Regions from separate parts of the Endozoicomonas sp. ALE010 genome, predicted to be linked through region 4. Evidence: predicted binding sites of a transcription regulator. Region 4 holds the regulator's gene; each other region holds the start of a gene.

Region 1 (7,907 bases), on a different contig from region 4:
AGCTCAGAGGCTGAGTTATCAGGCTTTCCCGGGGATTTGTGTGTACTTCCACTACAGACTGAAACGGCACTGACTTTATGCGTGTCAACATTTGCCTTTTGGGAAGTTTCCGGCAGAACCGGAACTGTAGCTTGATACCTTAAACTTACTGTTGCATCAGCGGAAGCAGATTGAACATCGTGATTCCCCAATACAGCATTTTGTGTCATTGATTCTTCATAAGACGGTGATTGATCAGCTCCAGTAACAGGAGAAGAGGAGGGAGAAATCATAAGCATAACCTTACATTTCTTAAACTCGGATCAGTGCAGACCACAAAAATCCAGATAGGTTCCTGCTTAATTTCATATTTTAAATAAAGCTGTGTTTTTTCAAGTTTTCAGCATGTCCAGGCGTAAGTAGTTAACCAAAGATTGAAATATCCAAATCCTGTTCTACCTTTACAACTCCAGTCCAACAAAAATCAGCCTGCACGACAAAACATGAAACTTTCTAATGCTCTAAAAGCATTGATCCTCAATACACTTGTCTTTGTTTTGACCGGCTGCACTCACGGCGAGAGGTTTAAAAAAGTGATTCCCCACGTTCAACTCAGTTTGCAATCCGGCTTTAAACTCCAACATGGAGCTTATAAGCCAGTCTCCGATTCAGACGAGAGTGACGATACAATCAAGTCAGAAATATTAAAGCGCTTTCAAGAGGTTTCAAAAGTTAAAGTAATTGAACTTTCAGATTTTGACAAAACATTACGCCCCATTGGCGTAGGCATGCAAACCATTTTCGAACAGACACTCTCAAAGCTAATTGAAGAAAGAACCGTCACCAGGGTGATGGTGTTATTTCATACGAAAGCCCCTGCAACCCCGCTGGTTTCTCCCGAGAATACAGCCCCCCCTGAAGCCATGTCCATACATATGCAAGGTGACAGTGCACGGGCGAAAACCATTAGCGACAGAACTGTCACCGTTAGAAACCTGGCCAAATCAGACCCTGAAAAAGTGACCCTCTACATAGCCTACCCTGAGAGCGGTATGCAGATCAGAGACACCAAACAGCAGGCAATTTATCAGGGAGAAATGGCCAACGAACAGAACAAATGCCTGAAAGATCTCCCATTGTCACATCAAAGTATGCCCGATAATTTAGTAGGAGCTTCTTACATCATGACCGGCACTGATGCAGACAAGGACAGCCAACCGCTCTATTTTGGTCTCAGAGCAGTCCAGGCTATAGATGGCAGTGAGAAAAAAATGAACTGGACATTCTGGCTGGGAGAACTCAACAGCCCGGAGATTCAGCCCCACTATCAAGAGTTGAAATCCTATTTGCAAAGTGGTGTTGCAAAGGATCTGGATCTGAAACTGCCATAGCCCAAAGGTATAGCCCAAAGTTATATAAAAAAGACCCCGGCGAGACAATACAAAGTGTATTGATGCCGGGGTCTTTTTTGTCAACGATTTTGTCAACTGTCGCTACTACCACGATATGGTTGTAGCGACATCTACGTAGTTGTTCAATGTCAGCTTTTACATGCCTCAAGACTTGCTAGTAAACTCCGGATACGCTTCCATACCACACTCAGTAAGGTCAGCACCCTCGTACTCTTCTTCTTCGGAGATACGCAGTCCCATGATTACCTTGATCACACCCCAGACAACCAGGGAAGCACCGAACACCCAGGCGAAGATGCTGCCAATACCCAACAGCTGAGCACCCAGGCTAGCGTCGCTGTTGGTCAGAGGTACCGCCAGCAGACCCCAGATACCCACAACACCGTGGACAGAGATGGCTCCCACCGGATCATCAATACGCAGTTTGTCCAGCGCCAGGATAGAGAAGACAACCAGTGCACCACCAACAGCACCGATCAGCGTTGCACCCAGGGCAGTTGGCGTCAGCGGCTCTGCGGTAATGGCAACCAGACCCGCCAGGGCACCGTTCAGAGCCATGGTCAGGTCAGCCTTACCAAACAACAGTCTGGCAACGATCAGGGCAGCAATAACACCACCGGCGGCACCAGCATTGGTGTTGACAAAAATCTGGGCAACAGCGTTGGCATTTTCAACATCAGCAATCTTCAGCTGAGAGCCGCCGTTGAAACCGAACCAGCCCAGCCACAGGATAAAGGTACCCAGAGTAGCCAGTGGCAGGTTAGCGCCAGGCATGGCATTAACGGAACCGTTAGATGCGTACTTGCCTTTACGGGCACCCAGCAGCAGCACACCCGCCAGGGCAGCAGAAGCACCCGCCATGTGCACCACGCCGGAACCGGCAAAATCCTGGAAGCCAGCTTCGTTCAGGAAGCCACCGCCCCATTTCCAGAAACCCTGTACCGGATAGATGAAGCCCGTCATAAAGACCGCAAACAGCAGGAAGGCCCACAGTTTCATGCGCTCAGCAACGGCACCGGAAACGATGGACATGGCAGTAGCTACGAAGACCACCTGGAAGAAGAAGTCAGAACGCAGAGAGTAGTAAGGTGCATCTTCACCACCACCCAGCACCGACTCGACGCTGTTCTCAGTGCCCAGCAGCGTACCGAACAGAGGCATGATGCCGCCTTCGTTAGCCCCCGGATACATGATCTGATAACCACAGAGCAAGTACATGGTGCAGGCAATGGCAAACAGGGCAATGTTCTTGGTCAGAATTTCAACGGTGTTCTTGGAGCGCACCAGACCGGCTTCCAGCATGGCAAAACCAGCGGCCATCCACATGACCAGTGCACCACACATCAGGAAATAAAAAGTGTCGAGCGCATACGACAGCTGAGTTATATCTTCCACGGGACCCCTCCCAGTAAAATTCACATCTTTTTTATCTTTCTTTTCAGCCCAGGGCTGTATTTAGCTCAAAGCTGTATATCACTGATACTGCTCGGCGATGTCATCAGTGGCTGCTGATGAGTCATGCCTTTGACTGGCACTTAAATAGCGTCGATGCCAGTCTCTCCGGTACGGATCCGAATAGCCTGCTCCAGAGAGGTCACGAATATTTTTCCGTCACCGATTTTGCCGGTATTGGCGGCATTGGACACTGCTTCAATCACCTGATCCAGCAGATCATCCGAGATAGCCACTTCAATCTTTACCTTTGGCAGAAAGTCCACAACATACTCTGCACCGCGATACAGTTCGGTATGGCCTTTCTGGCGACCAAAGCCCTTGACCTCTGTCACAGTAATACCCTGAACGCCGATATCAGAAAGCGCTTCCCGCACGTCATCAAGCTTGAACGGCTTGATAATGGCTGATACTAACTTCATGCATTATTCTCCTGGCTCTACTTAATATTCATCCGGGAGGGGTGACCTGGATGCGATAGCTTCCAAAGTCTACGCTTTTCCCTTTGTGTTACAACCGTCTGTTTTATTTCCCGGCCTGTAAAAGGAAAAACCAACCCTGCCAGTCTTGATTTCAGGCATCCCGCCCGGCACTGGTTAAATGGTTACTCCTGTCTAAGCAGGCTCTGTGCCAGTTTTTATCTATCCCCATAAATGGGCATGGTTGAAGGTTTCATGGACTCAAATGAGCGGCGAAATCGGATACGCACCCATTTGATGCACTAAAACCTAATCCCCCACCCAAAAAAGCGCACCAAAGCAGTGCATTCATCAAAAAATCCTACAACTACCCAGACTTGATGCCTCATCACAGAGCAGCTGAGTCGATTGTAATATCAGTACAGAAAAGCGCGAATACCTACAGTGCCATACTGGTCATGGCCGCCCTCAGTAGGTGTAGTTGCGAGGCCTGGCCATGTTATCACTAAAGAAACTCACCAACCGATACCTGACTATTGTCGTTTAATATAGTGGCAATAGCTGATCGTCCCTGAGAAAAACCACTGCCGCCGCCGGTGATCGTCACATTTTTCATGGCATTCCCTCCCCCGCTTTTTGGTTATTGGGGTGAGCCTATCTCTCCCAAAACGTCTGTTCAGCGCGGGGCGACAATAGAGCGCCTTTACCTCACCGGCGGCATGTGATAAATCCTACTGGCAAATAATAAGGCAGGGAAAAATACCGATGGCAAATGATATACGCAATGTATTGCACACCTTTAACGATGCGTTTTCCAATCAGCGCCTGGATGAGGTCATGGACTATTTTGTATTTGACGACGATTTAAACATTGTCAGCAAACAGAGTTATGGCCGTGCGGCGATACCTAAATTTGTCCGAGGTGTTGCTCCGCGCTAAATTGATTAACAAAATAAGATAGGGTAGCTGCGGTGAATCGCTCAAAAAAACATCATCTGCCGAATGGCGGCTTTCGCAATAACGATGCTATGCAAATGCATCATCGCTCGTTATGGAACATCTTGAAATGGAAAATCACCGAGGCACTGCCGGAGAAAGTTTCTATTCCGGTGGTAGACGATGATTATTCGGTCTTTGAGAATTCAGATAAATCCCTGACCAGCTGGATTGGTCATGCGACCTTTTTAATTCGCCACCAGGGGATGAATATCATTACCGACCCACACTTTTCTGAACGAGCGTCTCCTGTACAGTGGGCTGGCCCCAGGCGCTACTCTCCACCAGCGATCGATATTGCTGCCTTACCCCACGTGGATGTGGTGGTGATTTCTCACGACCATTACGACCATCTTGATCGAAACTCAGTATTAGCCATTCAGAAAAAACAAAAAGACAATCCACCCCTGTTTATGCTGCCCCTGGGCTTAGGCCAATGGTTCAGCAAACATGGTATAGCTAACTGGGTCGAGCTGGACTGGTGGGAATCCCATACCCATCGCGGCTGGACATACACGGCAGTACCTTGTCAGCACTTCAGTGGCCGTTCAATATTTCCGGATCGAACGCTCTGGTGTGGCTGGGTATTTGAAGCGGCGACTGAAGCAGCTGAACCGGGTAAACGCTTTTATTTTGCCGGGGATACTGGCTACAGTTCAGATTTTAAAGCCATTGGTGAGCACTTCGGCTACATGGATATGGCCATGGTGCCGATTGGTGCCTACGAGCCACGCTGGTTTATGAAAGAGATCCATGTCAATCCGGAAGAAGCCGTGCATATCCACAACGATGTTGGCTCACGCCTGTCGCTGGCGATGCACTGGGGCAGCTTTATGCTAACCAATGAGCCGATGTTGCAACCACCGGAAGATCTGCAGCTCGCCAAACAGCAGCATGGCGTTGCCGATAACGATTTTATTGTGATCAAACCCGGAAAGATTACGGCTTTATTTGAGCAATTATAAGTTCCGGATCGTTACCTTGCTGTTATTGCGGTATCCTTCTCTTTTCTGACCATCAGCCAAGCGATAACCATGATCGATAAAGCCGCCCTGATTAATACCATCGCCGCCAAAGCCGGTGAACTCTTTAACGGTGACAAAAGCCAGACCCGGGAAGATATCGAAAAAAATATCAAGGCACTGGTGGGCAGTGCCCTGTCAAAACTGGAGCTGGTCACCCGTGATGAGTTTGATACCCAGGTTGCTGTTCTGAGGCACACCCGAGAGCGCCTTGAAGCGCTGGAAAAAGAGATGGAAGCATTTAAAGCAGAACAAGAAGTCCCGGAAGACAGCAGCAACGATAACCAGCAAAGCGCTGACCATTAATCACTCTCCAGCCTCTGCGCCTGCGGCTTAAGACAGGCGCCAACTTGTGAACTACCCTGAAATAACTTTGTCAGATCCTTTCAGTAATAAAACGGTATATTTTATTTTCCGCTTCTGCACCTTCCGGGCAGTGACCCGCTTCACCGAAGAATGCTATTTCACTATCAGAAGACATTGCCGCCGTCGCTCTCATATCTTTCGGCGAAGCTACCGGGTCATCTTTGGTATTAATCACCAGCAACGGTACACTGGTGTGGGGTTTACCATCAAAGTAGCCCTTGGTTTTCAGTGACAATGGAATGGTATACCGCCCCGGATTTTCAAGCCCTTTATAAGTCAGCCCCTGACGTGCAAAAAAGGAATCGACACTCATTGCCGGCAAATATTGCAACTTTTCAGGTTGAGTCAAAACACCATCTACCAGCGCACAACGTGCGACCACAGCCTTAAGTTCAGGGGTAGCAACAGTGAACTCCATTAAACTCAGACCACCCCCGGAAGATGACAATGCCGCCACCCGTTTTTCATTCAGAAGCGTTGAGTTGTTCACGTAAGCCAAAGCGGCATTATGTGCCTCAGCTTCTGTACCCGGAGAAACTTTTAATGCCCTGTTCAGGCCACCTCCGGGAATATCAAATGTAATGACCGCATAACCGGTGTCTGTATATTTTTTAGCACTCTGAAAGTGCTCAACCAGAGTTTTGTCTACGCCTCCGGTCCAGAGAACAACAGGCAGTTTTTTGTCGTTTTCTGCCAGCTGTCTGGGTAAATGCAAAAGCCCTTTGATACTGCCGCCCTGCGACAGAGGCATATCAATGATGGCGATGCGCTGCCCCATTTTCAGCCCTGCTTTCACGTAATAATCAACGGCATTTCTCAATGCCGCCTGCTCATGATCGCTGAGAAGGTTCGGATAAGAGGCGGTTAAATAGAGTCCGGATACTCGTTGTAAAAGAGCGGCAGTCTGAGCTGAAGGTGGCTGTTGAGACGCTACTTTCTCTGCATGCCGGGTCCATTCGTAAGTCCATTGACCGGGGCCATATACCGTTATAGAGTCCCGCAGTGGACCACTGCTATTGATCCGTGGCAGTACGGCCTCAAAGTCACTCCCGGTAACCCCGAGCGCTTTCCAGTCCGACAGCCTCAGTTCACGATACCAGTGCTCCTGATCACTTGACTCGACTTCACCGCCACGAAACTCTTCGTGCTGCTGAAGATTAGTGTCTGATGCCTTATTCTGTAACGCCGTGGGTTGAATGCCCCCCGTGCATGCAGCTAATGCTGCAAACAAAGGAGTTAACAGCAACAGCCTTTGAGTCCTTTTCATTTTATTAACCTGCATTGTTTACCATGATTTCCGCTCAACCTTATAAGTACTTTTGTGAACAAGTCGTGAAGTAGTAAGCTTCACAAAATGTTCACAGGCCACATGATATCCAGAGCCTTCTCTTTTTTTTCCGTTAAGCCATGTTATCCGTTAAGCCATGCGTATATTAATCGTTGAAGACAATGCTGATATCACCGCCAGTATTGCCGACTATCTTGAATTCAAAGGTCATCAGTGCGACTACGCCTATGATGGCATGTCCGGCCTTAACCTTGCGACCAGCCATGAATATGATCTGTACATCTTTGATATCGCCATGCCAAACATGGATGGTCTGGAGCTATGCCAGGTTCTCAGAGGGCACCGGAAAGATAAAACTCCGGTCATTTTTCTGACCGCCCGGGATACACTGGAGGACAAACTGGCGGGTTTCGCCTCCGGAGCCGATGACTATCTGGTGAAACCTTTTGAACTGAAAGAGCTCTACGCCCGCCTGGAAGCGATTAGCCGACGTTTAAGCACTCATTCCTCCACGCTCAATCTATCTGACCTGACAGTAAATATTGATACTCAGGAGGTTCATCGACAGGGGGAAAAAATTCAGCTCTCTCCTAATAACTTCAAGCTATTAAGAGTACTCATGGAGCACTATCCAGCAGCAGTTTCCCGCAAAACTCTGGAGTATCAGCTTTGGGGAGATGAACTGCCCGACAGTGACTCCCTGCGCAGCCACATCTATAAACTTCGTCAAAAAATTGATAAACCCTTTGGGCAACCCCTGATTCAAACCGTTCCGGGCTGGGGCTTTCGGATGGCTCAACAGGAAGGTGATGATGAAACTGGTCAATAGCCTTCGGTTCCGAATACTGGCAGCCTGTCTTATATTCGGGTTGATAGCCAACGTCATCTTCAGTCTGTTTCTGTTCGTCGCCTTTGAAACAGGGGAAGACACCATGTTTAACTGGCAGATAGCCAATGAAGCAGAGCAGTACCG
Region 2 (7,907 bases), on a different contig from region 4:
AATACCCATGGAACTGGCCATGGCGCGGTTCTGGGTCACCGCGCGAATATTCAGCCCAAAGCGGGTGTAACGCATCACCAGCAGCAGCACCATAAACACCAGCAGACTGAAACCGACAATGTATAAACGGTTCCAGGTAAGCGACAGCGCCTCATTAATTACCCACGAGCCACTCATCCAGGCGGGGGTTGCCACTTCCTGATTCAGTGGTGAAAAGATCGTTCTTACCGCCTGCTGAAGAATCAGGCTGATACCAAAGGTCGCCAGCAGGGTTTCCAGGGGACGGCCATAGAGATGGCGGATAACCAGCCGCTCAATAAGCACCCCGGCAGCGCCGGCAACCAGAAAGGCCAGGGGTATGGCGATAAACAGGGACTGATCAATCAGTTCCGGGAATACAGACTGAATGACGAACGTCGTATAGGCACCGAGCATCATCATCTCTCCGTGGGCCATATTAATCACGCCCATCACCCCGAAAGTAATCGCCAGCCCGATAGCCGACAGCAACAGCACAGAGCCAAGACTCAAGCCAAAGAAGATATTTTCAGCCACGGTATAGTACTGCTGTCGCTGGTCAATTTCGGTCAGTGCCGTTGTGATGGTTTGTGCCAGCGCGGTATGGTCCGTAGCGGTTACTGCCTCCGCCAGTGCGGAACGAATAAAGGGGTGATCAGAACTGGTGAGCACCTCAACCGCTGCTATTTGTGCACTGATCGAACCCGTCTGCAAGCGATCCAGGGCCAGGGCCATATCCAGGGCATCGATAACTCCCTGATTCTCTTCGCTGGCCCTCATAGTTCTGAGTGTACCCAGCGTTTTGCTATCCAGCGTTTTCAGAGAGGCGTATATGGCATTTATGCGGGTTTGTGGGTCACTGGCTTTCAAGTCCCAGGATGCCAGTGCTGTTTTAATGATTGAGCGCAGTTGATTATTAATTCTTACTTTTTTCAGCGCTCTTTTCTTCACCGTCCCGAGCTCTGAAGCTGTGTCTTTTGACTCCCCTTCGGTAAAGAAAGGATCAAACATCCGATACTGTTTATCCGGTGTCTTTTCGGCGAACACCAGTCGTTTATGCTGTTTCTCAACAAACAGTTTGCCATTGAGCCAATGTTCCAGAATCTGTTGGCTGGACTCGCTGCCTTCTTCCGCCAGGGACGTGATCACAGCTTCCAGCTGTCCCCAGGAACTTTTGCTTAATAATGGTTTAAGGTCTTCGGGCGACACCGCCAACACCGGCCGCGATAAAATCAGCAGCAGGAACAGGAGAAAGCGGGCTGGCAGACTGTGAACCATCTGCCGGAGGTTCTGATTCATAATACATCCTTATACGCCCATTCCTCCCTGACGGAAGGAGGGCACTGATTGTCATATCATCTTATAAATCAGTAGTTCTGGCCGGAGCAGACGCCGGTTTCCAGGTTATAGTTGCCGCATTGAACCGGTGCCGACCAGTCAGCAACAATTTTGGAACTTTCCGGCAGAAAATCGGTCCAGGCGTCGCCAATAACGCCACCTTTGGTTTCCCAGACAATCTCAAACTGACCATCATCCTGAATCTCACCAATCAATACCGGCTTGGTCAGATGGTGGTTGGTATTCATCACCGCTGTGCCACCGGTCAGGTTAGGAACGGTAATGCCATACATCGCTGAACGCACTGAATCAACGTTGGTGGTACCGGCCTTCTCAACCGCCTCAACCCACATATTGAAGCCGATGTAAGTGGCCTCCATCGGGTCATTGGCAACACGCTCTTCATCCTTGATAAAAGACTGCCATGTTTCAATAAATTCGTCATTGGTGTCACTTTCAGCACTCATAAAATAATTCCACGCCGCCAGGTGACCTACCAGTGGCCCGGTATCAATGCCGGAAAGTTCTTCTTCACCCACCGAGAAGGCAATCACCGGAATCTCTTCAGCCGAAACCCCCTGGTTTCCCAGTTCCTTGTAGAATGGAACATTGGCATCGCCATTGATGGTGGAAATCACCGCGGTCTTTTTACCGGTATTACCAAACTTCTTGATATCAGAAACAATGGTCTGCCAGTCTGAGTGACCGAACGGCGTATAATTGATCATGATGTCAGCATCTTTGATACCTTTGCTTTTCAGGTAGGATTCCAGAATTTTGTTGGTGGTTCTTGGATAAACATAGTCGGTACCGGCCAGAACAAAACGGGTGACCGCGCCACCCTCTTCGCTCATCAGGTAATCCACCGCCGGAATGGCCTGCTGGTTGGGTGCCGCGCCGGTATAAAACACATTTTTCGAGGACTCTTCCCCTTCATACTGAACCGGGTAGAACATCAGACCATTCAGTTCTTCCACCACCGGCAGTACCGATTTGCGGGACACGGAAGTCCAGCCGCCAAAAATAACATCGACGTCTTCCTTAACCAGTAGCTCCCTGGCTTTCTCGGCAAACAGTGGCCAGTCCGAGGCCGGGTCAACGACCACTGCCTCCAGCTTCTTGCCAAGCACCCCACCATTTTTATTCTGCTCTTCCACCATCATCAACACGGTATCTTTCAGCGTGGTTTCACTGATGGCCATAGTGCCGGAAAGGGAGTGAAGCACCCCAACCTTAATGGTGTCTGCAGCCTGTGCCATCACTGACCATGACAGTGCGGCAGTAGCCACCGATGCCGTTAAAAAGTTTCTGGATAGTTTGTTTAACCGGTTGTTCATAGCTTCCCCGCTATCTATTGTTCGCTGTTCGTTTCCTGAACAGGGGAGAGCAAAAGGTGTGCCATGGTCAGTTTCGGTGCTTGCACCATGGGAAAGCGGGCTGGGAAAGAGAGCCTCCGCCCTGAATTTTCCAGACCGGCAGGCATTTGCCGGAAACAACAGGGGCCACGCTATATTTTGGCGCGCCTCGCAGGCACATTAACTGATGCTGCACCAAATCAAGGCATTCATAATGACCATTTGGTCAGGTATTATGTCGGCGACAAATGACGTATTCAGTGAAATACTGTGTCTGGCACAGGTTTTGCCATTGATTACAAAAAGATCACCAATAACTGATCCCGGATAAGAACAAGCACAAGGCTGTAATATGCAAGCATCATCGGGTGAGACAGAGAGCAACCAGAGCAGCAGGCCTGATAGTGCCGTGGCATCGTCGTCGGGTTGGCGTGCCGGGATAGACGTAGAACTTAAACACCTGAATGGCCGTACCCTGATGGGGAGAACCCGCCATTATGGGCCGCTGCGCATTCAACGCCCTTTCTGGCCGGAAGGCAAAGACCTGACCCATCTTTATATTCTGCATCCTCCCGGTGGTCTGGTGGCCGGAGATGAACTGGTACAGCGCTTTGCCATCAGAAATGGTGCCCATGGGCTGGTCACAACCCCGGCTGCCGGTAAAGTCTATTTCAACGGCAATGGTCAACTACAAAAACAGACAACGCATATCACGGTCAGCGACTCAGCCTCCATGGAGTGGCTGCCTCAGGAAACCATCCTGTTTAATGGTGCCATTACCGAGCTTGATACCCGCATTGAACTGAGCGGCGATGCGCTCTTTGCAGGCTGGGATATTATCTGCCTGGGTCGAACCGCCAGCGGCGAGCAGTTTACCCGTGGGCAACTCACCCAGCATCTCACCCTGACCCGGGACAGCACACCGCTCTACCTTGACAGGCTCGATTTTGCTGCCGGGTCAGCACTGCCCACGTCCCTTCTGGGGCTCAATAATCAGACGGTTTTTGGCACCTTTCTGATCACCCTGGAAAGCCCGCCAGACTTACCCTGCCTGCACAGCCAGCTGGTCGATAAAGGCTGGCACCGGGTAACCGCCATCACCTGGCGGGCCGGTGTGTTTATTGTGCGTTACCTGGGCGATTCATCAGAGCAGGCCAGAACCATTTTCACCTGGATTTGGGAAGCCGAGAGAGAACGATTCAATGGCCGCAAAGGGTGTCGGCCACGCATCTGGAATACCTAAATTAACGAATAATTAAAGCAGGATCTCACTATGGAACTTACCCCCCGGGAAAAAGACAAGCTGCTTCTCTATACCGCAGCACTGGTTGCCGAGCGTCGTTTAGGGCGCGGGGTCAAACTGAACTACCCGGAAGCCATCGCGCTGATCTCCATGCATATCATGGAAGGTGCCCGTGACGGTAAAACAGTGGCCCAGTTGATGAATGAAGGCCGTGAAGTGATCACCCGTGAGCAGGTGATGGACGGTATTCCGGAAATGATCCACGAGGTTCAGGTGGAAGCCACCTTCCCCGATGGTACCAAGCTGGTCACCGTCCATAACCCCATAGCCTGAGGATTGATCATGATACCAGGAGAAGTGATTGCCTCTGCCGACCCCATTGAGATTAACGTCGGCAGGGAGACCCTGACCCTCTCGGTGGCCAATACCGGTGACCGTCCTATCCAGGTGGGTTCCCACTACCACTTTTATGAAACCAATCCCGCCCTTGCTTTTGACCGTGAGCAGACCCTCGGGTTTCGCCTGAATATCCCGGCAGGGACGGCTGTCCGTTTTGAACCCGGCCAGGACCGACAGGTCGAACTGGTTCGCTATGCTGGCAAACAGACCATTTACGGATTCCGTGGCGAGGTGATGGGCACACTGCCAGAACCAAAACAGCCGGGAGAAGCACAATGACCATCAAACGTACGCAGATGGACCGGCAAACCTATGTGGATATGTTTGGCCCCACCGTAGGCGACAAAGTTCGTCTTGGGGATACCGAACTGTTTATCAGCCCCGAAAAGGATTACACGGTCTACGGGGATGAAGTGAAATTTGGCGGTGGCAAGGTAATCCGGGACGGTATGGGACAAAGCCAGCGGCCCGGTGCTGAGGTTGTGGATACCGTTATCACCAACGCCCTGATTCTCGACCACTGGGGTATCGTCAAGGCTGATATCGGTATCAAACAGGGTCGTATTGAAAAAATTGGCAAGGCGGGTAACCCGGATGTTCAGGAAGGTGTGGATATTATTATCGGTCCGGGCACCGAGGTGATTGCCGGAGAAGGGCAGATCATTACCGCCGGCGGTGTCGATGCCCATATTCACTTTATCTGCCCCCAGCAGATTGAAGAAGCCCTGACCTCCGGTATCACCACCATGCTCGGTGGCGGCACGGGGCCTGCCACCGGCACCAATGCCACCACCTGTACGCCCGGCACCTGGCATATCAGCACCATGCTCAAGGCCGTGGACAGCCTGCCCATGAACATTGGCTTTCTGGGCAAAGGCAATGGCAGCCTGCCCGAAGCCCTGGAAGAACAGGTGCTGGCCGGTGCCATGGGCATGAAACTCCATGAGGACTGGGGAACCACACCGGCTTCTATTGACTGCTGTCTGACAGTGGCTGAGAAATACGACATTCAGGTGGCAATCCATACCGACACCCTGAACGAATCCGGTTTTGTGGAAGACACACTGGCCGCCTTTAAAGGTCGGGTGATCCATACCTACCATACGGAAGGGGCCGGTGGTGGCCATGCACCGGATATTATTAAAGCCTGTGGCGAAAGCTATGTACTACCATCATCGACTAATCCGACACGCCCCTACACCGTCAATACGGTGGATGAGCATTTGGACATGCTGATGGTCTGCCATCATCTGGACCCCAATATTCCTGAAGATGTGGCCTTTGCCGACTCCCGTATCCGCCGGGAAACCATTGCTGCGGAAGATATTCTCCATGACCTGGGCGCTTTCAGTATGATCGCCTCAGACTCTCAGGCCATGGGACGGGTCGGCGAAGTGGTCAGCAGAACCTGGCAGACCGCCCATAAAATGAAAGTACAGCGGGGACTGTTGCCAGAAGATAGCGATGCCGGTGTGGATAACTTCCGGGCTCGCCGCTATATCGCCAAATATACCATCAACCCCGCCATTACCCACGGTATTGCCCACGAGGTTGGTTCCATTGAGCTAGGTAAACTGGCCGACCTGGTGCTGTGGAAACCGTCGTTTTTCGGCGTTAAACCGTCACTGGTGATTAAGGGAGGTGCTATTGCAACAGCACCGATGGGTGACCCGAATGCCTCCATCCCGACACCCCAGCCGGTTCATTACCGCCCCATGTTTGGCTCTATGGGACAGGCCGTTGCCGACACCTCATTGTCGTTTGTTTCCCAGGCGGCACTGGACGCGGGTATTGGTGAAAAACTGGGCCTGAAGAAAACCTTGTCTGCCGTTAAAAATACCCGGACCATCCGCAAGGCGGATATGGTGCTCAATACCTGGCAGCCCCGGATGGAGGTGGACCCGGAAACCTATGAAGTCAGGGCCAATGGCGAGCTGCTGGTGTGTGAACCGGCAGACGTGGTGCCGCTGGCTCAGCGTTATTTCTTATTCTGAAACCGAGGATCGTTTATGTTGAAGTTAATCGAGCGCCTCCCGACAGCGAGCAGTGAGTTTACTGATGAACTTTTGCTCCCTTTTGATCAACGCAAACGTGGACGACTGAAAGCCGTTACGGTGAATGGCCGGGATGCCGGTATTTTTATTGACCGTGGCGACGTTATGCGTGACGGCACTCTGCTGCAAGCTGAAACCGGCGAGATCATCCGCATTACCGCCGCCAGTGAAGCCGTCACCACCGCCCGTTGCAAGGATCCCTTGACCTTTGCCAGGGCCTGTTATCATCTGGGCAACCGCCACGTTCCCTTGCAGATAGGCGACAACTGGCTACGCTACCAGGTTGACCATGTTCTGGATGATATGGTGTCCCTGCTTGGACTGGAACTGGACCATGAACAGGCTCCCTTTGAGCCTGAGAACGGTGCTTATAGCAAAGGTCATTCCCATCATCAGCACAGTCATGCTCACGAACATGGACACGCCCATCATGAGCATCACCACTGAGTCGCTGCTGGGTCTGCTGCATCTGGCCAGCCCGGCACTGCCGGTTGGTGCGTTTGCTTACTCCCAGGGGCTGGAAACCGCCATTGACCGACAGTGGTGCTATAACCGTGAGACCACCGGCAACTGGATCAGTGAACTGATGCAACAGGGCATGGCCCGTCTGGATATACCGGTGTTTTTCCGGCTATACGACGCCTTTGCAGTAGAAGACCGGCAGCAGGTTAGCCACTGGAACGAAACGCTGCTGGCTTTTCGGGAGACCAGGGAGTTATACGATGAAGACTGCCAGGTTGGCCGGGCCTTTGCTGTCTGGGTCAAGTCCATGTATCCGGACGAAGCCCGCACGGACTGGTTGCAATCGCCGACACAGGCCGCCATGTTCGCCCTGTCCTCGTTATGTCATGGCATCGATAAGAAAACCGCTGCGACAGGGTTGCTCTGGTCCTGGTGTGAGAACCAGGTAACCGCAGCCACCAAAGCCGTTCCCCTTGGCCAGACCGATGCCCAGCATATTCTGAAGCGCCTGATTCACGGGATAGAACCTGCACTCACCCAGGCCCAGTCACTGGCAGATCATGAAATTGGTAACAACCTGATGCACTTTGCCATGGCCAGTTGCTGGCATGAGCATCAGTATTCGAGGCTATTCCGCTCTTAACCTGACCATTTACCCGTTAATAACAAGGACAATCACCATGACAACATCAAGAACCCCACAAACCCTGCGTGTCGGTGTCGGTGGCCCGGTCGGTTCCGGTAAGACCGCACTGTTGACCAAACTCTGTGCAGCCATGCGCGACCATTACAATCTGGCCGTGGTCACCAACGATATTTATACGAAAGAAGACGCCCAATTTCTGATGCGCAATGAAGCGCTGGACGAAGACCGGATCATCGGGGTAGAAACCGGTGGCTGCCCACACACCGCCATTCGTGAAGACGCCTCCATGAATCTGGCGGCAGTTGATGAGCTGTACCAGCGCCACCCCGGTCTTGAGCTGGTTCTGGTAGAGTCTGGTGGCGATAACCTGAGTGCCACTTTCAGCCCGGAAC
Region 3 (7,907 bases), on a different contig from region 4:
ATATACTGCTTCTCGATTTCTGTTTTGTTGGCAAGGTTGATAGTCAATTGGTCACTGTTTTCCGGAGTGACACTGATAACTGGTGGGAATACTGCATCAGCGTCAGATCCTGGAGTCTGTTCGTAATAGTGACCGGGAGATACCTGTTGCCCATGGTATTGCTCAAACCGGGTCGGGTCACTCCGTAAGGAGCTGCTTGCCGAAACAGTGTCGAAAGTCGTAAAAGCAAAAAATATTACACAGCATATTATGCTGCCAGTAGCTCTGTTCATTTTAAAAGCTCTGAAAAGTTAAAAAAATTATTCAACTGGTATATTGACCATGGTGAAAGAATATAGTTCCGTTTTTTTGGCTGTGATCTTTTTTTGTTAAAGAGTTATTCAGGTGTTGTCCAAATTTTGATGGTGCGATTTTATTGCTTGCTCATGATTATTGATGAACTTATTCAATTGCCCAAAGTCCAAAAGTTTAATCAATAGTATATTGATCTTTTTTAATATTAAAAACTTATAATTATTGGAGAGTTCATTATGATCAATACTGGAACCGGTCAAATTATTACACGTGACCCTCAAGCTGTTATTACTGTCAGTCCAGAGGGGGAAAACGATGTAAGTGGCTCTGGCAATGAAAGCCTTGCTACTGCCTTTTTCAAAACCATAGCAACAAAGCCCCTCTGGCGGGGACTGTTCATTGTTTCCGTGAATACAGCATTGTATGCATGCGGTGAGGCACTGAGTTACTTCGCAGATGAACGGGATGGGCATTTGCCATTGTACCCGTTCAATATATCGCAGCCATTCCTGGGTGGAGCAGTCGTGGGTTTTGCTCAAGGGGCTTACCAGGCCTGTTTAACCGAGGCGTATGTTGCAATTCATACTTGTATTGAGAACAGATCGATCAGCATGGTACCAGGTCAGCCAAATGTCATCACTGCCAAGGATGAAATCCCTGGTGATCAGCGTCCCGTTGAGTCTGGAAGTAAACACTGACGGTCCGCCTGCTGTAGCTCGTTAATTACTGCGCCGGTTTATCAGGGGCTTTACCTCCATTGGGGTTAACCCGGATATTTCATAAACGTGCTCCCGCTCTCGCTTGACCTTTGCCGCTCTAAGGGAGTTTTGTTCAGTCGACCACACTCCCCGGTACGGCGCTCCCTCACAAAATCCCATAGAGCGACAAGGTCCTTCGCGAGATTCGGGGCAGTTTATGAAACATCCGGGTCAAGCCATCTGCAGCTTCACGGATAACCGGATGATGCGGCTATTGAAATTAACATCCGTACCAGCTTTTCTGCAGGCAGTGATGCTATTGACGTTCAGTTAGTACGATTTTACCGCTCCCTTGAGTTCATTAGTGAACTTTTTCAATTATCCAAAGTCAAAATGTGTGATCAATAATAAAAAAATTTCTTTTAATACTATAAATTTCTAATTTTTGAGAGTTCATTATGAACCCCGTAACCCATATTTCCGGCACCGGCAGTGCACAAATTGATATTTCTGGCACATCAGAGGGAGTAAGCAATGCAAGTGGTTCTGGCAATGAACGCCAGACTGCTACTCCCTGGTACCGAACAGAGAAGGCAAAAACTGTCTGGCGGGGGCTAACCATTATCTCCGCTGGTGTAGCCCTGGGGATAGGTGGTGAGTCACTGATTAATTATCTTTGGAAACGGGATGGGGTTATACCAACGTACACGGATGATACTCCGCAGCCAATCATGGGGGCCAGCCTAGGCTTTTTAGCAGGGAGTATTATTTTCTTACTCGATGAGCGTCGCCGCACAATACAGGAAAATTCTCTGGCAAGCAGATCAATCAGTGTGTCATCGAGTCAATCAGAGGTCTTCAACACCCGGGTTCAAATTTCGGATCTGGACTCCACTGATAGGGCAAGTAGAGTCTGATATCCTTGGCTTATTAACTACTGGTTTATCAGGGGCTTTGGCCTCTACTGAAGTTGAGCCATATGCTGCGTTACCAGGAAACTGATGTGCCCGGGCGTGCCGGGCGCGATGACCAGATAACGCGCTCACTGTGCCGAACGATCCATGAGATCACCGGGTGCCTGAAACCAGCCATAGGGTTTGATAGGGCTTTAACTGTTCAGAGGTAAAGGTCTTGCCGCTAAGCAGGTCAAGACGGCCTTGGTATTTTTTTGCATTTATGTCCAAATGAGTTGCCGTCAGATTATGAATGGCAACCAGGCTTCTGTCCGTTTTGGGCTCAGTCCTGGAAAAGGCCAGAATGCCCGGTGCGATATCAATGATTTGCTGAGGGCAGTCCGGGTGAAAACAGCGCTCTTTTCGGCGAATTCCAATAATGGTTTTCAGGGTTTTAAAGACCATGCTCTGCATTGAGACGGGGTTTTCCAGTTCTGTGCGCAGCTCTTCAATATCCCATTTACGGCGATTGATGGATCGGGTGCGGCCAGATCGTTCAACGCCGACAATATCGTTCGGAGTCGCCAGCAGGCTATGAATATAGATGGCCGGAATACCTTTCATGCCGAGCATAATGATTTGTGAGCAGAGAAAGCGTTGTGCCTGCCAGTGATCCTCGCCACGGCGTGTGCCTTTCATGGCGTCAAATAGAGAGATATTGATCTCATAAGGTTTTTCGCTTTGATCCTGTAGTGTGCGCATGCTGACAAACCCGCCAAAACGGTGCATGCTGTCCACCAGTTCGGCGACTTCACTGTCGGGGACGAGCCCTTCAAGCGGTCGCAGCCCAATGCCATCATGGGAGGCGGTGAAATTCAGTGTTGTGCAACCCTCAGGGTATTCCGGTAATGCCCTTGCCCAGTGCGCCAGGTATTTTTCTGTGCCCCGGTTTAGTGCATGGAGTATCAGTGGCGGCAGTGCAAACTGGTACACCAAATGCGCCTCATCGCCCCGGGCGAAATAGCTGAAGTTTTCCGGGTCAGGTACATTGGTTTCGGTTATCAGTAATGCACCGGGGCGAACCTGTTCAATAATCAGCCGCATTACTTTGACCATGGCGTGGGTTTCCGGCAGATGTACGCAGGCTGTATTGAGCTTCTTCCATAGGAAAGCTATGGCATCAAGACGCACTACGCTGGTACCCCGGGCAAGATAGAAAAGCACAATATCGACCATTTTTATCAGTACATCCGGGTTTTTGAAGTTAAGGTCGATCTGGTCCTCACTGAAGGTGGCCCAGACGTGGCGGGTTCCCCGGCGTGTCTGGGTGGGAACCAGCAGGGGGGAGTTTCTGGGGCGGGTGACCATGGTGAGATCTGTGGATGGATCTTCCTCAATAAAGTAGTCCCGCCCAGGCTGGATGCCGCTGACAAAATCCGCAAACCACAGGCTTTCCCGGGATACGTGGTTGATAACCAGGTCGGTCATTAACCGATAGCGCTCAGCGATGGCCCTGACGTTATTCCAGTCACCAAGAGCAGGGTTAACCTGCAGATAATCAATGATGGAGAATCCATCATCAGAACTGTAGGGGAAATAAGGCAGTATATGCACGGTGGAGATCAGCTGCCGGATGTGCCTGCCAAGGAATTCACTGAGTACTTTCAGTGGTGGTTTCCCATGCTCTGTGAGGCTGTCGCCATAAGTGATCAGATAGATATCCTGCTCTGACCAGGCGTCAAAACTTTTCGGTTCATGGTTGTGCAGAAAGTACTCAACCCGGCGGACGATGATACTGGCGAGGTCATCCGATTGATCACCATAAGGGATGTGAAGAAGCCTGGATAGCGATTGATGAAATGACGCAAAGATAGGGGGATAGCTTTGCAAAATGCCTCTCCTGTAATAGCAGCGTTATGGTGTTCTGATTCACGTTCTTAATATCAGGAGCATGAGTTGTGCCATGTAACATTGGCATATTATTCGACCATATTTACGGGTGTATGATAGTGATATAACCCGTTATCTAAAAAATTTTCGCGATATATCACTTTAAGGTATTGAACTATTTTTTGTCATAATGGTCAAAAATTACACATGGCAATTTTTGCAATATGCGTCATTTAATAACCATGATGGCAGCCCTTAACTTTTGTGTATTGTGCATCCCGATAACAGGAAGAAAAAATGAATGTCCCACCAGCAGGTTCATTACAACTTGATACTGCCCTTAAACCCGGCCCTCCAGCTGATGCTCAAGCCGTTCTCAGAAAGTCAGGCCTGGTAAGTCTGGTCATGGAAAAACTGAGTTTTATCAAACTTCACCATGGTGACCAAGCAGAGAAGCAGAGTGTTAAAGCATTGTATGAGCGTCTGATATCCGAATACCCTGGAGCCGCCACCATTGAAGAGCCGCCCTGTATTACACGAGCACCGGGCGAAAGTGATAAGCACTTTCTTAAAAGATTTATCTTGGAGGTTATCACTCAATACCCGCTGTTGAAATTTCAGGAGGTCAATAGCCGAGATGAGGCAGAGCAATCAAGCCATAATCTAACTCATTTCTATGACACAGTTAATCATGTAGATATCAAAATCTGTAAAATATCTGAAGTCATCGAAAGTGTGAAAATACTGGCCAGTATGTACAAATATCCCTGGATCGATCATTTAAGAAAAGATCAACACAAATGGGGCGAATATTCCGGTCTGCTTAACGGTGATTTATTCATTTCAGCCGGATCAGCTGACGTGGTGGATTTATCGCATAAGAGGGTGATGAAACGACTGAAAAAGGCAAATGCCCGTACCAGCTACTCTCCGCTGTTCTTTTTTCGCAATGAAGACAGCCTCCAGAAAGGTATGTTGATAATCTGTAGATCTACTGACCCTAACCCCAAAAGGGAAATGGGTATATTCATTCGATCTATCAAGCAGAAGTCATAGATAAGAGCAGGTTTCACCCAACGATTGGGTCGACTATAAAGAAAGCTTCGGAAGATGCAAACCGGAACCTGCTATTGCAAAATGCCTCTCCTGAAATAGCAGCGTTATGGATTTTGATTCACGTTCTTAATATCAGGAGCATGAGTTGTGCCATGTAACATTGGCATATTATTCGCCCCGCCTTTACGGAATGATGATAGTGACATCCCCCCGCTATCTCCAACTTTTTTGCGATATATCACTTTAAGGTTTTGAACTATTTTTTGTCAGAATGGTCAGAAATCACGCTTGGCAATTTTTGTAATATGCGCCAGGCAATAGCCATAATTGCCAGCGATTCCCGCAAATAGGCTAACCCATTGATATTTAATGGAATATTTAAACACAGTATCGCAGTCTTTTTTGGGTTTAATCTTTATTTATCAATGGGTTAGATGACTTCTTTGTGGGAACCGCTGCATAATTGCAGCCCTTAACTTTTGTGTATTGCGACCCCGATAACAGGAAGAAAAAATGAACGTCACACCAACTGGTTCACCAAATGTTGATCCTGCTGATAAATCCCCTCCTCCAGATTATGATCAAGCCGTTCCCAGCAGGTTAGGACTGGTTAGGCTGGTCACAAGACAGCTGAGTCATATCAAACTTCACCAAGGTGACATAGAAGAGAAGTTGAGTGTTCAAGAATTGCTTGAGCGTCTGATATCCGAATACCCGGGAGTCGCTACCATTGGAAAGCCTCTCTATATTACACAGGCACAGGACGAAAGTCATAAAGACTTTCTTAAAAGATTTATCCATCAGGTTATCTATCAATACCCGCGGTTGAAATTTCAGGAGGTCAATAGCCGAGACGAAGCAGAGCAATCAGGCCATGATTTAACTCATTTCTATGACAAAGATAATCGTGTAGATATCAAAATCTGTAAAATAGCTGAAGTTATCGAAAGTGTGAAACAACTGGTTAGCATGCAGCATTATCCCTGGATCAGTAAAGTAATGGGTGAATCTAATAACGATCCACAAAGTTGGGGCAAACATTCCGGTCTGCTTGAGAAAGATTTTTTCATTGCAGCTGGATTAGTTGTCATGGGAAATTTACAGCATGAAAGTGTGATACAACACCTGAGAGAGGCAAATGCCATAACCGGCTACAATCCGCTCGTCTTTTTTCGCAATGAAGACGACCTCCAAAAAGGTATGTTGATAATCTGTACATCTACTGACCCTGACCACAAAAGGCGAATGGGTATAAGTATTACATCTGATTAGATAAGAGCAGGTTCCGCCCAACGATTGGGTCGACTATAAAGAAAGCCTCGGAAGAAGCAAACCGGAACCTGCTATTGCAAAATGCCTCTCCTGAAATAGCAATAAAGCTCTGATTCACACTCTTTACCTTCTTGACATGAGTTGTGCCTTGTAACATTGGCATGGGAACTGCATCGTATTAACGCATTCAAGATCAAGTGATAAACGGAGTTATTGAATGATTACAAAATGCCTCTTTCCTGTTGCCGGTTATGGCACACGTTTTTTGCCAGCCACCAAATCCATGCCCAAGGAAATGCTTCCCATTGTTGATAAGCCGCTGATTCAATACGGGGTAGAGGAGGCAATGGAGGCAGGATTAACGGATCTCGGTTTTGTTAATGGCAGGAATAAGCGGGCGATACCGGATCACTTTGATATTAACTATGAACTGGAGGCGGAGATTGCCGGTAGTGGCAAGGAGGAGAAACTGTCGTCGATCCGGGATGTGATGTCTGCCTGTACCTTCTCGTATACCCGGCAGAATCAGATGCTGGGGCTGGGCCATGCCATTGCCTGTGGCCAGACATTAATAGGTGATCAGCCCTTCGGTGTCATTCTGGCGGATGACCTTTGTGTCAATGATAAGGGGCCATCGGTGATGGCTCAGCTGGTCAATCTCTATAAGCAGTTCCGATGTACGATTCTTGCGGTACAGGAAGTGCCTGCGGCAGAAACCGAAAAGTATGGAGTGATTGCCGGGGAGGCCCTGGATGAGCATTTGATCCGGGTGACGGATATGGTGGAAAAACCTGCGCCTTCAGAGGCTCCCAGTAATCTTGCGGTTATTGGCCGTTACGTTCTGACCCCCGATATCTTTGACATTATTGACAACACCGAGGCGGGAAAAAACGGTGAGGTACAACTGACAGATGCCATTATGTCTCAGGCCAGAAGTGGTTGTGTGATTGCCTGTAAATTTCAGGGCAGGCGATTTGACTGTGGCAGTATGGGTGGTTTTGTCGAGGCCACCAATGCCATTTATCAAAAACGTTTTGGTTGAGTGGATGGTTTATTGATGGCAGCAACAGCGCCGAGGATACTGGTTTTTACCGATCTTGATGGCTCCCTTATGGATCATAATGATTATGGCTGGGCAGCCGCTCAGCCTGCCCTGGAATTGCTGGTTGAGCGTGAAATACCGGTCATTTTTAACACCAGTAAAACGCTGGAAGAGGTGCTTGTTATTCAGCGACAGATGGGGAATGATCAGCCATTTATCAGTGAAAATGGCATGGTGACGACGATCCCGGCGGATTATTTCCGGGATTCCTGTGGGCTTACCCACTTTTTTCATGGTCAGCCTTATCGCAGCATACGGCGAATTTTATCCAATATCCGGCTTAAACATGGTTTCAGGTTTACCGGCTTTGGTGACCTGACCGGGGATCAGGTGGCAGAAGTTACCGGGTTATCAATCGATGAGGCGGGTAAAGCCATGACCCGAAAGGCCAGTGAGCCGGTGATCTGGCGTGATGGTGATGCAGAATTGCGGGAGTTTGTCAGGTTGCTTGAGTCGCAAGGGCTTCATCTGACGAGAGGAGGGCGCTTTTATCATGTTTCCGGGAAAGGGGATAAAGGGCTGGCTTTGCGGGCATTACTGCAAAGGTATCAGCAGGAATATCCGGAAGAGACCTGGCAAACCTGTGCGCTTGGGGATGGGATGAACGACTTGCCGATGCTGGAGGCGGCCGATTATCCGGTGCTTATCCGATCGGAGCATGGCCAGGCACCGGATGTGAGTCATCTGGTGAATGTTGTTAAA
Region 4 (7,907 bases):
CTTCGCGGTAATAGGAGGGGGATAGCTCAATGGCCTCCCGGAACAGGGCCTCGGCCACATCCAGCCTGTTATTGAGCATCATCAGATAGCCCACATCATTGCGGGCCTGTGCTTCGCCCATTACAGGCTCCAGCACCCGAACAGCTTGATTTGGCTGATTCCGCCGGGTCAGCACCAGGGCCAGGTTGTGCCGGGCCAGAGGGTAATCGCTGCGGAGGCTCAGCGCCTGACGAAAATACGCCTCGGCCTGATCCAGTTGCCCGGTCAGTAAATAAGAGTAGCCCAGATTATTCAGCAACATTGCCTGGCCGGGGGCCATCACCAGCGCACGACGATAGTAGGCTATTGCCGACCGGTAGTTCTGGTTCAGGTCTTCAATCACCCCCAGGCCATTCACGGCCAGCCAGGGAATGTATCCACCAGAACCACTCTCGGTCCCCACCAGGCCCAACTCCCACTGCTCAATTGCCTGGTTAAACAAGTCACTGGCATAACCATACTCCCGCTGCTCCAGCCGAATCAATCCCACGGCCTCCAGCGCCATAACATGATCTGGCTCTATCGCCAGCACCGTACGCCACGCCTGCTCTGCCAGTGCCTTATTCCCCTTCTGCTGATGCACCCGGGCAATTTTCATGGCAGCAACATGGGCGTTTTTATTCAGCTCTAATGCACGAATATAGTAAAGCAACGCCCGGTCACCATCGCCCCGTAACCAGTAACTGTCACCTTTCTCCAGGGCTTCACGTTCAGTACTGGCATCAGCAACCCCCAGCATATCGGCGGCCAGGGTGCCGTCGTAAAGCTCACCCCGGTCGCTGGTTTGCTGGTCTGACTGCATGCCGGCACAGCCGCTGATCAGAAACGCCAGAGCAAAGACTTTAATTGTTTTCAAGGTAAGTACATGAATCATCCCGCAAATGCCTCCAGCATACGCAAAATCGCCGGCCCTACCACCACCACAAAGAAGCCCGGCCAGATACAGGTAACCATGGGAAACACCAGTCGTGTACTCACTTTTGCCGCCTGCAAGTCCGCCCGATGCAAACGGATTGCCCGAAAATCCTGGGTATAATCCCGCAAGGTATCCGACAGGTTGGCACCGTAACGGTGCGCCTCGATCAACGTGCCCACCAGCCCTCGCACCTCCTGCAATCCGGCCCGTTCGGCAAACCGGTGCAGCGCCGCTTCAAGGGTGACCCCAGCATTCAGTTCGGCAGAAACCCCGGCAACCTCACCGGCCATCAGAGGATGGGCCAGCCGCAATTCCGACTGCACCCGCTCCAGCGCCCGGGGCAGGCTTAAACCGGCGGAGAGACAAATAAGCAGCATATCCAGCAACTGAGGCATTCCGGCAATCAGCTTTTGCTGTCGCCGCTGTCGGAACGAATCCAGTAATTTCGAGGGCAGAAACAACCCGAAGGCCGCCCCGATCATGGCCACCAGCTCGGGGTATTCCGGCAGATCACCGGGCAACCAGGGGTGCAGCAGCAGTAACAGCACCCCGAACACCAGGGCCAGCAATGCCTTGAGCGCGTGGTAGACCAGGGATGCCTGTTCCTGATCAAACCCTGCCTGTAATAAACGTCGACTAACACTTATTTGCTCTTTTTCATCCGCTGGCAACAGATACTTGCGGGCCGGTGATAACCACTCCATGGAGCGGCTGCCAGCCACAGCGGACACAGCCACCGGGGCACCCTCCGGCACCATCGCTTTTGCAGGCCTTTTCAGCCTGGAGATCAATAAATACGACACAAGACCAATGGATAACGCCACCATCAACAGGCCAATACCCCGCACCAGCAGCAGTTAGTCCAGCATCTGCTCAGGGAGAGCACCATCACCAGCGGCCAGCCAACATCCAGCATCAGTAAAACCGTTATGGAAAGCAGTGCAATGGCCAGGCAGATGCCCATCAGTTCCAGTGCACGATTCCCTTTACCGGCTTGCAGTAGCAGCAGATCCAGCCCAGCCAACAGAGGATGTTGTTCCACCTTTTGCAGCCAGGGCGGTAACTGCTCCACATAACGTCTGCGCAGCACCTGGTGCATCGGCTGATCGCCCCCCATCTGCTCAAGATGGTGGTGCAGCCGCTTCTGCAACTGGTGTCGTGGACCCAGCAGCAGCACAGCAATACTGACCATAAAGACCGCCATAAAGGTCATGGCCAGCAATAGACTTAATGAGCCAGACATAACCAGTCCCTCCTCTGTTTATGATCTTTCATGGCACTGCCCATGACATCGTTCATGATAAAACCCCTTCAGCAAAAATCTTATCGTCACAGCCAAGCCCACGGGCTTCCAGCTTGTCCATAAAGAGGGGCCGATAGCCGGTGCTGATAAAATCACCAGCAACACCTTTTCGTTCTCCCTTACCAACGTGATCCACACCCGCCCCTGAACGCTCAAACCGGCTGATTTCCCGCAGGACAATATCCCCATGCGTTATGCCCACCAGTTCCTGAACACTTACAACACGACGAACGCCGTCTTACATGCGTTCCAGCTGGATAATGGCATCCACTGCTGAAGCGATCAGCTCTACCACGACATCACCATCCAGCCCCATACCACTCATGGCCGCCATACTCTTCAGTCGTCGTACGGCATCCCTCGGTGAATTGGCGTGCAGTGTGGTCATGGAACCGTCATGGCCGGTATTCATGGCGGTCAGCATGTCGATAAACTCAGCCCCCCGCACCTCGCCCACCACAATCCGATCCGGTCGCATCCGCAGACTGTTGCGCACCAGATCCCGCAGGGTCACTTCCCCCTCCCCTTCAATATTGGGGGGGCGACTTTCCAGCCGCAACACATGGGGTTGCTGTAAAAAATAGGACACCCATAAATTTACCTCTGGAAAGCGGGCAATGAAATATGCGTGTCCTTGAATTTTTTTAAACTGAACTTTTTTGTTTCTTGCCTGCCTTTTTTGCCTTAAGCACAAATACACATGGAAATTATGAATCTATTTTTCGATTACCCGATTCAGTTCTCAACAGCGTTAGTGGTTCTGATATTAATGCTACAAGGTAAGCGGTTTCTCGCAATGTATGTTTTTTACGGTGTAGCTGTTCTATTGTACGTTGTTAAGGCGGTAGGTTTTGACCAATTCTTAGCCGGAGTATTTGTTGGAGTTTTTGCTAGTGGAGAAAAGGACACCCACTTTTATCTACCAAGTCAACTCACTGCGGCTTTTGAGACAACCCAGTGTGGAAAAGCGTTGGTACCCATGCTGCACTGAGCGGGATGTCGGGTATCAGGGCTTTCCTGAACTAGAGCAACGCAGGATCATATTAAAAAAACGCCCCCGCCAGGCGGGGGAGAAAAGGATCAGACAAACAAAATCAGATGCAGCGCCATACCAACCACAAACGCACCAATCATCGGTACCGAGGTTCTTTTCACCACTTCAAACGGTGAGATTTTGGCAATACCGGCACAGGCCATAATGACCGCCGAGATGGGGGACATGGAACGGCCCATGGAAGCGGCAAAGTTCATGGGCAGCAGCATGGCCACCGCAGGCACACCAAAGCTTTTGGCAACTTCTGGTGCCAGGGTGGCAAATGACAGGAAGGCTGCATTGCCAGAGCCCATCATAATGGCCGCAACAGCAATCAGCATGGCCATAAACAGCGTCATACCGGCAGCACCGATACCCAGCCCCTGGGCAGAACCGAGCAGGGAGTCAATGGCACCAATATGTTTTAACCCTGTGGCAAAAATTTCAGCACCGATAATCAGACCTACCACCGGACCAAAAACAGCACCCATACCATTGAGGAATTGATCAAAGCCATCAAGGGACTGTTTCATTTTCCGGGTACGGATCACTTCACAGAACATGCCGGCAAATACGCTGATCAGCATGGCCATGACCAGGTTCATTTTGATGGACGACACCATCATTTTGGAAAAGATCAACAACAGGAAGAAAGGAATCATGGGCAGCAGCGCATAGAATGCCGGGGCCGGGTCTTTCTTGTCACCGTCTGTATGTTCGATGCCCTCGCCCACATGCTCGGCAACCCTGTAGCCATCTTTCAGGTCACACCGACGCTGCCAGACAAAGTGCAGGGCCGCCGCCACCAGCGCCATGGGGACGGTGATCCAGGCCTGATAATCCAGGAAGTATTCGGTAATTTCCAGTCCGGACTGGCTGGCGGCAAAGTTGGCATTCACCTGGGTGACACCGATTTCAAACGCCGCCGGAGAAGCGATCACGGCAACCGCTGAAGCCGGGCTTAAACCGATATTTCTCAGCACCGGATACAGCGTCACCATCAACAGCAAACCGAGACCCGTTGCCGAGGTGACGAACATTTGCAGCACAACACTGAGCAGATAACACAGTGCCAGTACCATATAAGGTGAGCGAAAACGGCTGATGGGCTTAACGGCCAGTCGAACCAGCGCTTCTGAGGCACCGATATGGGACATGTAGCTGGCAAAACCACCACAGGCCATGATGGTCAGACCCAGGCTGGCCATGCGGAAGCTGAATACCGTGTTCATCAGTTGAAACAGGTCAAAGGGGATAAAACCGGTGGCCTTGGCCGCTGGCAGAATGTCTTTTATCCCCATCAACGCGGCGGCACTTAGCAGGACAATACCGGCAATAGCCAGCGAGGCTGATGCACTGTAGTTCTTCACGATGGCGTATATAACCAGTGCAACTACGGGTATGACGATGAGTATATCCACAGGGGAATCCTGAAAATGGCTAAATTTCGCGCAGGTTATTTCTTGAACTTTTGGTTGTAAATGACCAATGTCAAATAATGATCGGGTAGTTTTTTTTAACCATTCTGACAGTCGTTATGACCGAACTTTAAAGGCGGAAAGCGCTTATAAGCCACACAAAAACACACGTAATTTCATCGTATTCAATCTTTGCACATTTTTTGCTAAAGCTATGGTTTCAGAAACGTCTATGGGTTTATAATCAGCCGCACATGGAGAGTAAGCCTCTGCAGCCTCCACGGACAACGAAGTAAAGGTATACGGTTGCCTATGAAGCCTTCCTTACAGCTCAAGATGGGCCAGCAGTTGACCATGACGCCGCAGCTGCAACAGGCCATCCGGCTGCTACAGCTATCGACCCTGGATCTTCAGCAGGAGATTCAGGAGGCCCTGGAGTCCAACCCCATGCTGGAGTCCGACGATAGCCAGACAGAGGACACCGCCAGCAGCACTGAAGGACGGGAAGAGCTCGTTGATCTGAGCGAAAAAGCCTCAGAACCTGAGCCTCAGGAGATGGCGGAATGGTCAGACAGCATTCCCAATGAACTGCCCGTGGACTCCGCCTGGGACGACGTGTATTCCAGCCTGCCGGCCAGCAGCGGTGACGATGATTATGACCCCCTGGCAAAATCCTCCGCTGTGGAGTCACTTCAGGATCACCTGGAATGGCAACTGGATATGGTGCCCATGAGCGACCGGGACCGGCTGATTGGTCTGGCGATCATCGAGGCGGTTAATCCGGATGGGTATTTAACCTGCACGCTGGATGACCTGTTTGTCTCTCTTCAATCCCAACTGGACGATCTGGAGATTGAAGAGATCCATGTGCTGCAACACCGGGTGCAACAATTCGATCCGGTGGGTTGTGGCAGTGTTGACCTTAGAGAGTGCCTGTTGGTTCAACTTCGTCAGCTGCCGCCCTCAACACCCCATTTCAACAATGCAGAAAAACTGCTCACCCGTTACCTTGAGTCCCTTGGCACCCGTGATTATGCCAGCATCATGCGTCATGCCAAACTGAAAGAAGACCAGCTGCGAGAAGCCCTCAGCCTGATTCAGAGCTTCCACCCAAAACCCGGCAGCACCATTGATCAGACAGAAGCCGAATATGTGGTTCCGGATATATCCGTCCGGAAAATCAGGGAACGCTGGACGGTGGAACTGAATTCCGACGCCCTGCCCAAACTGCGTATTAATAATAATTATGCGTCCATGGTTCAGAGAGCCAATAACAGCCGCGACAATGTGTTCATGAAGAACCATCTGCAAGAAGCCCGCTGGTTTTTGAAAAACCTGCAAAGTCGCAATGAAACATTGATGAAAGTGGCGAGCCAGATTATTACCTATCAGCAGGAGTTCCTGGAAAAAGGGGATGAAGCCATGAAACCCCTGGTGCTGGCGGATATTGCCGAGGCGGTGGGGATGCATGAGTCGACGATATCCCGGGTCACTACTCAGAAGTACATGCATACTCCCCGGGGTGTTTACGAGCTGAAGTACTTTTTTTCCAGCCATGTCAGCACCACGGAAGGGGGGGAGTGTTCCTCCACGGCCATTCGGGCCCATATCCGCAAACTTATTGCTGAAGAGACACCGCGCAAGCCCCTCAGTGACAATAAAATTGCAGCGATTCTGGGGGATCAGGGCATCAAGGTAGCAAGGCGCACCATTGCCAAATACCGTGAGTCCATGAATATTCCGCCATCCAATGAGCGTAAGCAGTTAGTGCCTTAGTACATCATTTTGAGGAGTTTGATGTGTGCAATCTCCGTTTACCCTGAGCGTCCTTCGGCTCCGCTTGGATGCACGGACGGAAGGTGATTGGCACAGTCTTTATTCAGGGCATGGTGCTTACGCCCTTCGACTCCGCTCAGGACGAATGGAGTTTGGATGTCATTGATAGGTATTGATAAGGGACGCCCATCAATCACATTGAAACAGTGTTCCGGAATTTTTTACACAAGCTCCGTTGATACACCGTTCAAAAAGCAGTTTTTTTTGTCTCAGGGCATTCCAAGCTGCACCGACAGTGATAGAATCGAACTCAGCCAGTACGAAAAATCCCGCGGACTGGTGATTATCTGGATAATGGGATTCAGGAGAGCGTTACATGCAAGTCAACATCAGTGGGCATCATGTCGAGGTAACAGAAGCTCTGCACGACTATGTGATCAAAAGACTGGAGCGTCTTGGTTCACATTTTGACCATATCACCAATGTACAGGTGACCCTGAGCGTCGAAAAGCTGGTGCAGAAAGCAGAAGCCGTTTTGCATACCCGCGGGGCCGAGATTAATGCCACCGCCGAGCACGAAGACATGTACGCAGCCATTGACCTGCTCTCGGACAAGTTGGATCGGCAGCTGGTTAAACGAAAAGAGAAAGCCCTGGACAGGCAACAGGGTGCCAGTGGCCATGCCCTTTGATTTATCAGGTTGCCATTCTTATTCAGCATGATTATTCACCGCATCCTAACCCCCGAGCGCACCCTTGACGGGGTGCACGGGGCCAGCAAAAAGAAAATCCTGGAATTTATCGCTGAACGCATCAGCAGCGATGCCCCCGAAATCAATGCCAAAGAACTGTTTGAAGCGCTGGTTGCCCGGGAGCGTCTTGGCACCACCGGACTGGGTGATGGCGTGGCTATTCCCCACTGTCGTTGCAAAGCCTGCCCGGAGCCTATCGGTCTTTTTATACGACTGGCGGAACCGGTTGATTTTGATGCGGTGGACCGTGAGCCCGTTGATCTGGTATTCGCGCTGATCGTGCCAGAAGGCGAAAACCAGGAACATCTTGAAATTTTAAGGACGCTGGCCGGGCGATTTCATTCTGCCCTGACCCTTCAGAAAATACGTTCGGCTACCAATACGACAATGCTCTATCGTACTATGAGTGAACAGTGAATAACGTGACAAAAAAGGCCATCATAGGTAATGATGGCCTGAAAGGTTCAACTGATCACAATGCTCTTATCTTTTGTTGTTAACACACTTCTTTGAGTCCCGGACAAAATGCATTGCGGCTTACAGGGTTTTAGCCAATTACCGTTGAACCTTAAGTTGCTCATCAAGCTCACGAATTGCTGCATACCTGTCGGCCTTTGGATCTTCTTTAGTGACTGGCGAAACAGTTGATGGAACAATCGGGGTTTCAGACA

Evidence for each region. Region 4 encodes sigma-54, which starts transcription at its own class of promoters, with help from an activator protein. Its sites were predicted from a motif close to TGGCACNNNNNTTGCTNT; they were not measured.
Region 1: a site for sigma-54 is predicted at 3,459-3,476, ahead of glnK (P-II family nitrogen regulator). Genes of this name have one in related genera too.
Region 2: a site for sigma-54 is predicted at 2,740-2,757, ahead of urtA (urea ABC transporter substrate-binding protein). Genes of this name have one in related genera too.
Region 3: a site for sigma-54 is predicted at 3,832-3,849, ahead of ACO6UY_RS10200 (sugar phosphorylase). Genes of this name have one in related genera too.

What each region holds. Positions count from the first base shown of each region.
Region 1 is NZ_JBLYNV010000049.1:27,701-35,607, reverse strand. It holds gene ACO6UY_RS17965 (hypothetical protein) at 1-272, opposite strand, end outside; gene ACO6UY_RS17960 (hypothetical protein) at 483-1,370, shown strand; gene ACO6UY_RS17955 (ammonium transporter) at 1,536-2,786, opposite strand; gene glnK (P-II family nitrogen regulator) at 2,927-3,265, opposite strand; gene ACO6UY_RS17945 (hypothetical protein) at 4,028-4,201, shown strand; gene ACO6UY_RS17940 (MBL fold metallo-hydrolase) at 4,234-5,223, shown strand; gene ACO6UY_RS17935 (accessory factor UbiK family protein) at 5,293-5,586, shown strand; gene ACO6UY_RS17930 (alpha/beta hydrolase) at 5,657-6,913, opposite strand; gene ACO6UY_RS17925 (response regulator transcription factor) at 7,071-7,763, shown strand; gene ACO6UY_RS17920 (sensor histidine kinase) at 7,744-7,907, shown strand, end outside.
Region 2 is NZ_JBLYNV010000080.1:865-8,771, reverse strand. It holds gene urtB (urea ABC transporter permease subunit UrtB) at 1-1,317, opposite strand, end outside; gene urtA (urea ABC transporter substrate-binding protein) at 1,386-2,615, opposite strand; gene ACO6UY_RS21920 (urease accessory protein UreD) at 3,064-3,954, shown strand; gene ACO6UY_RS21915 (urease subunit gamma) at 3,985-4,287, shown strand; gene ACO6UY_RS21910 (urease subunit beta) at 4,297-4,632, shown strand; gene ureC (urease subunit alpha) at 4,629-6,347, shown strand; gene ureE (urease accessory protein UreE) at 6,363-6,854, shown strand; gene ACO6UY_RS21895 (urease accessory protein UreF) at 6,838-7,512, shown strand; gene ureG (urease accessory protein UreG) at 7,550-7,907, shown strand, end outside.
Region 3 is NZ_JBLYNV010000019.1:16,679-24,585, forward strand. It holds gene ACO6UY_RS10185 (hypothetical protein) at 1-272, opposite strand, end outside; gene ACO6UY_RS10190 (hypothetical protein) at 531-992, shown strand; gene ACO6UY_RS10195 (hypothetical protein) at 1,451-1,909, shown strand; gene ACO6UY_RS10200 (sugar phosphorylase) at 2,060-3,775, opposite strand; gene ACO6UY_RS10205 (hypothetical protein) at 4,073-4,831, shown strand; gene ACO6UY_RS10210 (hypothetical protein) at 5,345-6,103, shown strand; gene galU (UTP--glucose-1-phosphate uridylyltransferase GalU) at 6,321-7,145, shown strand; gene ACO6UY_RS10220 (HAD-IIB family hydrolase) at 7,161-7,907, shown strand, end outside.
Region 4 is NZ_JBLYNV010000016.1:76,104-84,010, reverse strand. It holds gene ACO6UY_RS09370 (tetratricopeptide repeat protein) at 1-913, opposite strand, end outside; gene ACO6UY_RS09365 (type II secretion system F family protein) at 910-1,803, opposite strand; gene ACO6UY_RS09360 (hypothetical protein) at 1,782-2,198, opposite strand; gene ACO6UY_RS09355 (hypothetical protein) at 2,251-2,460, opposite strand; gene ACO6UY_RS09350 (ATPase, T2SS/T4P/T4SS family) at 2,497-2,847, opposite strand; gene ACO6UY_RS09345 (hypothetical protein) at 2,959-3,249, shown strand; gene dcuC (C4-dicarboxylate transporter DcuC) at 3,339-4,712, opposite strand; gene ACO6UY_RS09335 (RNA polymerase factor sigma-54) at 5,022-6,485, shown strand; gene hpf (ribosome hibernation-promoting factor, HPF/YfiA family) at 6,862-7,176, shown strand; gene ACO6UY_RS09325 (PTS sugar transporter subunit IIA) at 7,204-7,653, shown strand; gene ACO6UY_RS09320 (hypothetical protein) at 7,792-7,907, opposite strand, start outside.